2 regions of the Pseudoalteromonas sp. AS84 genome follow, and region 1 is predicted to be linked to the other one. Evidence: riboswitches for the same ligand, from Rfam matches in the RefSeq annotation. Region 1 holds a riboswitch; the other holds the start of a gene.
The links. A riboswitch is a leader RNA that binds a small molecule or an ion and turns the genes downstream of it on or off. The one in region 1 is predicted to bind lysine.
Positions count from the first base shown of each region.

Region 2: it holds a riboswitch for lysine, as region 1 does, so the genes downstream of both, dapA (4-hydroxy-tetrahydrodipicolinate synthase) here and lysC (lysine-sensitive aspartokinase 3) in region 1, are expected to answer to the same signal.

Region 1 is NZ_JBBMQY010000002.1:112,291-115,712, reverse strand. Features, by position in the region: gene lysC (lysine-sensitive aspartokinase 3) at 26-1,429, opposite strand; lysine riboswitch at 1,505-1,677, opposite strand; gene nhaD (sodium:proton antiporter NhaD) at 1,787-3,034, opposite strand; gene WNY79_RS02870 (hypothetical protein) at 3,257-3,422, shown strand, end outside.
Region 2 is NZ_JBBMQY010000009.1:77,325-80,746, forward strand. Features, by position in the region: gene WNY79_RS11235 (PLP-dependent decarboxylase) at 1-287, opposite strand, end outside; gene WNY79_RS11240 (2,3,4,5-tetrahydropyridine-2,6-dicarboxylate N-succinyltransferase) at 287-1,027, opposite strand; gene dapA (4-hydroxy-tetrahydrodipicolinate synthase) at 1,043-1,927, opposite strand; lysine riboswitch at 2,057-2,257, opposite strand; gene WNY79_RS11250 (DNA-3-methyladenine glycosylase I) at 2,450-3,145, shown strand; gene WNY79_RS11255 (YdiU family protein) at 3,157-3,422, shown strand, end outside.

The DNA of each region.
Region 1 (3,422 bases):
AATCGCTTTCGTGAATAAGCGTGATTTACGCAGCAAAATCATTTTCTAATAAACGGCTATGAATAGATTGTACTACGTTATCTGACTCAGTTTGCTCTACTAAAAAGCAAAGGTTGTGCTTACTAGCACCGTGACAAATTAATCGAATGTTAAAGTCTTTTAGTACACTCATTAAGTTCATTTCGTGTTGGCGTAATTGAATCTCAGAGCCAATAAGTGCTACCAGTGTTAAATTGTTTTCTACCGACACATGGCAAAACTCTGCAAGCTTATCTAGGCATTCTTGGTCAAGCTCTGGACGCGAGGCGTTTTGCGCGTTATCAAGTGTTATAGCTACGCTGATTTCTGATGTGGTTACCAAATCTACCGATATATTGTATTCACTTAATAGTGTAAATACGCGTGCTAAAAAGCCACTAGCGAGTAGCATTTCTGGGCTTTTAAGCGTAAGCAATATTTGGTTTTTACGTTGCGTTACTGCGCGTATGCCTGGTTGCTGCGATTTTTCGCGCTCAATCCATGTACCGCCACGCTCTGGCTCGCGGCTAGAACCTACAAACACGTTAATGTGGCTGCGGCTTGCTGGTAAAATAGTCGCTGGGTGCAATACTTTTGCGCCAAAGGTTGCCATTTCGGCGGCTTCGTCAAAACTTAAACGTGCAATAGGCGTCGCTTTTGCGCACAAACGCGGGTCGGTGCTAAAAATGCCCACTACGTCGGTCCAAATATGCACGCTTTTAGCGTTAATTGCTTCAGCTAAAAGTGCAGCGCTATAGTCAGAACCACCACGTCCAAGCGTTGTTGTTTGGCCGTATTCGTCACTGCCAATAAAGCCCTGAGTAACAATTACTTGCTCATCTAATAACGGAATTAAAAATTCTTTAGCGGCTTGCGCTGTGGCTGCAACATTAGGCGTTGCTTTACCAAATTGGCTGTCGGTTTTAAGCACCTTGCGCACATCAAAGCGATCGGCGTTTAAGCCATTTAAACGCAGCACCTGAGCAAACAAATACGACGATAAACGCTCACCAAAGCTAAGTAGCTCGTCGTGTTGCTGATCGGTAGTTAGTGACTCTTGAGCCAATGTTTGAAATGCTTTTAGGGTTTCGTTAAAGCCAACCGCTAAATCGGCATCAAGCGATAACTCATCTAAAATAGTTTGTTGAATAGCAAGCACGCCGTTTATGTGTTCTTGGCGCTCACTTGGGGTAATACTTGGTTTGCACAGTGCAACTAAATGGTTAGTTACGCCGGCACTAGCGCTCACGGCAACAATACGTACGCTTTTATCTGCAACAATAATTTCGCTACAGCGACTCATCGCTTCGAAGTTTGCAACACTGGTTCCGCCAAATTTGGCAACGATGTAATCTGATTTTGCGCTTAACTCTGTTTGTGGCACTGTTTGTGGCGCTGATTGGGTAGTCATTTAGTCTCCTTTCGCGGTATCCAAACCGCAATAAAACAAGAAGAACTTGGCAAAGGAATGCTTGAAGATAAGTCCACTGCCAGAAGCTCTCCACCTATATTGGTGACAGTTTTGAGGATTCAGCCCCATAAACCGAAAAACAATGACGACGTACCATTATTTTCCTCGGCGAGTACTTCCCTCCTTAATGATCATTGGCTTTCGTCGCCTAACATTAAGTACCTAAGTATCGCACCTCTTCTGAATGCTTTATTAACCAGTGGCTAATAAAACAAAACCCCGCTAAGTAGCGGGGCTTTGAAAGTTATCGTTTAGACGTCTAGCTGTCAAGCGTTTTAATTATTAATAACACTTAAATTAGATAAAACTGCCCATGTAATACGAGCCTGCATAACCTACGGTGTAGCAAATTAATAAATGCAGCGATAAACGCAAGTAGCTCATAAAGGTAAGCGCTTTAACTTTGCTCATGGCAATAATGCCCGCAGCCGACCCAATGATAAGCATTGAACCGCCTACGCCCGTTGCATAAGTAAACGACAACCAGTGCTGTTGGCTCATTACTATATCGGCTTTTAATAATGCAGCAGTAAGCGGTACGTTATCTACCCCTGCTGATAATATGCCCATTAAGTAGTTTGCGTATTCTGGTGCCATTACCGTGTATAGGTCGGTAAATTTACTCAACATACCAATTTCTTTAAGTGCGCCTACAAGTAAAAGTACGCCTACAAAAAACAATAACGTGTCGTATTCTATATCGCGAACAAAATCGATTATGTCTTTGTTTATGTCTTTTTTGCGCATTAAAAATTGCGCCACTAAAAACATCACTGATAAGCCAAACAAGAAAGTTAATAAAGGCGGTACGCTGTAAATTACACTCAGCGTAAGTGTGCTAATTACAGTAGATAAAAATATAACAGCAATGGTAATGTCGGTTTTTTCAATGCGGGTTTTACCTGCACCAGCAAATTCAACACGCCCTTTCATACCGATAGACAGTAGCGCGGCTAGTAACATAACGCTTGTAAGTGCTGGCGCTATAAGCAGTAATAAATGAGCTATGGTTACTTTGCCATCTAAAAATATCATTAGCGTGGTTACGTCACCTGTTATTAGCGATACCCCACCTGAGTTAACCCCAAACACAATAAGCGTGGCATATTTAATAAGCTTTTTAGGTTCAAGTTTTAACGACATAACAACCGCAAGCGATATAAGCGTGGCTGTTACGTTGTCTGAAATCGACGAAAACAAAAATGCAAAACCACCCACCAAAAACATGAGCTTTTTTTCGCTAATACTTTTTGGCATAACGCGATGGACAATATTTTCTATAAACCCCTTTGAGTTTAAATACGCTACAAAGGTCATTGCAGCCATTAAAAATAACCATAACGAGGCAATTTCTAAAATATTTTCATTTAGGAGGTGTTGAATTGTATCGGGGCTTTGCCCGTGTAGAGGGTATATAAAAAGAAGAATCCAGCAAAGCGTACCAAAAAACAGCGTGGTTTTAGCTTTATTGACATGGATTATATCTTCTATAACGATCAGTAAAAATGCAATCGCTATCAGGGTTAGAATAATCGAGGAAACCATGGTAGTTAAACAACCTTTGATATAGTTTTAAAGAACACACAAATAACATTCCATTTCATGTGCCTATTTTCGGCGCGAATTTTAGCACTGCCTCTATGCAAAAACTATTATTAAATGGTCTTAAAAACGAATACTATATACAGACAAGGTTAATTAAAAATACGTAATAATGAGTCTTCTAAAAGAACTCAATAATAAAATACTAGGATGTTGTAACCCCTTATGATCCCAGCTAAAAAGCTGCTAAACACCATAACCGAACATTGGGGTGTATTAGAGCTATTATTTAAACGTTTTAAAATGGCTGACTTTAGCCTAAAAGACGTACAAAACGCGATTAAGCAAAAGCAGCCTACGTGGTCAAACGAACGTATTTATAAAGAAACAA
Region 2 (3,422 bases), on a different contig from region 1:
GCGGGCCCCGTGTTGAGCACGCGCTGTGAGCTAATACCTTGTGCTAGTACTTGCTCAAGCTCACCTTTACTTGCTACGTCAAAATTAAAACCGGCGTTGTCTAAGCTTTGAATAATTTTAGACAGTGGGTTTGCTTTTACGGCGTACCAAAGTTTTACGTCGGTTTGTGCAACTAAACGCGCAAGATGCGTGTTTAGTTTATCTAAGTCGTAAACAAAAAAAGGTGTATCAAGTTGTTGTGTAATAGTATTTACAGCAGTTTTGATAGGCGTGCTCAAAAAGCTCATTATCGTAAAACCTCTTCAAGTAATAATGATGCATCGCTTTGTTCGTCGCGGTATTTAACAATTAACGCACACGACATACTTAGACCTTGCTCGCGCGCCCATTCGTTTGAAGCAGGGCGAGAGCCTGGTATTACAATGGCATATTCTGGGATTGGCTCGCCTTTATCAAGTTGGCGCTCGTTTACGCAGTCGTAAACAGGAATAGTCGCAGATAAACGCACGCCTGGTGCAAGCACAGCACCTTTTTTAATGACTACACCTTCAACAATAATACAGCCAGCGCCAATAAAGGCGTCGTCTTCTACAACTACTGGGCTTGCACCAATTGGCTCAAGTACACCACCAAGCTGCACTGCTGCACTTAAATGTACGTTTTTACCTACTTGTGCACACGAACCAACTAATGCGTGGCTATCTACCATTGTGCCTTCGTCGATATATGCACCGATGTTTACATACGCTGGTGGCATAATAATCGTGCCTTTAGCAACATAAGCACCACGGCGAACACTAGAGCCACCCGGCACCATACGCACGCCATCATCAGCACTAAACTCTTGTGGAGCTAAGTTGTGTTTATCAACAAAACCGCCTGCAAACTCAGTATTAGTGCCATTTTTAAAGGCTTCTAAAATGCCTTTTTTTACTTCTACGTTAGCTTGCCATTGGCCGCTTTCGTTTTGTGATGCTGCGCGTACTGCGCCCGATTCTAAATTATTTAATAGTTCTAACCAGCTCATTATAAAAACCTGTATTTAATGCCAAGATAAAATGGTGTTGTTTGCAGTTGTGATGCAATCGGTTTGAGTTAACTCAAGGTGTGTTAAAGGTGGACGAAGTTGCGGGCTGCTTAAGCGGCCTTGCAAATGCATCAATACCTTTACGGGAATGGGGTTTGCGACAGCAAATAGGCTATTAATGGCACTAGTCCACTGAGCAAATAAATTAGGATGTTGACCACTTAAACTGCGTTTAACAAACTCGTGGGTTTGTGCGGGCCATGCGTTTGCAGCTACCGACACTAACCCTTTTGCACCTGCTTGTGCAAAATAAGGCATTAGCGCATCGTCGCCACTAAATATAGCTAAATTAGGCGCCGCTTGGCGGTAAGCTTCAAACTGAGCAATGCTGCCGCTCGCTTCTTTTAACGCCCATAAATTTTTATTGTTTTGTAAGTTTTGAATTGTTGCCGTTGGGATGCTAACAGCACTGCGCCCCGGTACGTTATAAAGCATACACGGGTGAGCGCTTGCATTAAGTAGGCTTTCAAACCAATGAGTTTGGCCTATAGCGCCGGGCTTTGCATAAAGGGGTGAGCCAAGTAAAAAGCTATGAATGGGTAGTGTATTACAATAGTTAACCCACTCAATTTGTTGCTTTAAGTTACTACCACCCACAGCAACCATTAATGGTACCGCTGGTTTTAGCTGGCATACGTGTTCAACAATGGCTTGCTGCTCTTCTTGCGTTAGCGCCAAGCCTTCGCCTGTACTACCAAGTAGTAGAATACCGTTATGTGCCGCTTCTTGCTCGCTAACCAGCTTAGTTAACGTGTTGTAGTCAACATCACCGTGTTGATCAAATGGCGTAACAAGCGCGGTCCACAATGAGTAGTCGTTTAAATTGAAGTTGTTGATCATCTCTCACGAACTTATAAGTTATTCGAAGAGTTAAAAAGCTTTATGGAAGGAGCCGCATTAACGTCGTTCGAACTAATAATTCGAAGAGCGAATGGGCTTAAAATAATAGGGCGCACGGCCTTAATATTTAAGACCAGAAGCTCTCCACCAAACTAATAAGCTGCTTGTTATAAGCAGCTATTGGTGACAGTCGCTAGGGTTCAACCTAGTCGCCCGAAATAAACACTTCGCAAAAGTGATTACTTCTCGGCGTTAATTCCCCTCACGTATGCTCACTGGAGTTTGCGCTCCTAACATACGCTACCTGAATAACGCACCTCTTCTAGCCCTTTGCACCTGTTTGTAGAGTAAAAACTTACAAACCGCTGCAATTTAAATAGGGTAATTACGGCGATTAAAGCATTTTAGCCGTCTAGGTGTCAAGCTACTAAATGCATATTCATTCATCCATAATGGGAATGGTTACGTATTGGGTGCTTTTCTCGTACACTAGCAATATAAGTAGTGAGGTATTTAATTAGTATGGAAAAATTTAGCGATATTTATAAGCGAGCGGTAGAGCGAAAAGGCTCTGAAAAGATGCTTAAGTTATTACTTGCAAAACCGCTATCTAAAAAACAACTAAGCACGTTAAGTGACGACGATTGGCTTGAAGAATTTACTCGAAAAGTATTTCAAAGCGGCTTTTATTGGTCAGTAATTAATAATAAGTGGCCGGGCTTTAGAGAGGTTTTTTGGGATTTTAGTGTTGATAAATTATTAATGATGCCACCCGATATGCTGGAACAAAAAGCAACGGATGAGCGAATTGTTCGTAACTATAAAAAAGTAAAAACAATTACCGAAAATGCTTACATGATCCACGAAATAGCACAAGAACATGGCAGTTTTAACCAGTTTGTCGCTAATTGGCCAACAGACGATATTATTGGTTTATGGGCGTATTTAAAAAAGCATGGTTCGCGTTTAGGCGGAAATACAGGCCCTTATGCGCTACGAGCACTTGGTAAAGATACTTTTTTACTATCACGCGATGTAGAGAATTATTTGCGTGCGCATAAAATTATAGACGGCGGCTTACAAACCAAAAAATCACTGAGTGCAGCCCAAGCCTTTTTTAATGAAATGCAAAAGCAAAGTGGCTTAAGTATGCAAGAGTTAAGCTTAATTGTGGCCTATGGTGTAGGTGACAACCGCGTGGGTATAAGTCAGCAATAATAGGAATTACCATGAAATTAGTGCCAAGATACACAGATATTGCGGAAAACTTCGCAATTGAAGATTTCCCTGCAAGTGTTGCCTCCCCTCAGTTATTGCTGTGGAACGAGAGCTTAGCAAAACAGTTTAATATTAATGTCGCTGATGATTTACATGCTAATACTTTTAGCGGTAATGAAAAGCAGGCGATTCCTGCAGTAGCACTTGGTTACTCTGGGCACCAATTTGGACATTTTTCACCACGTTTAGGTGACGGACGAGCCCACTTATTAGGGGC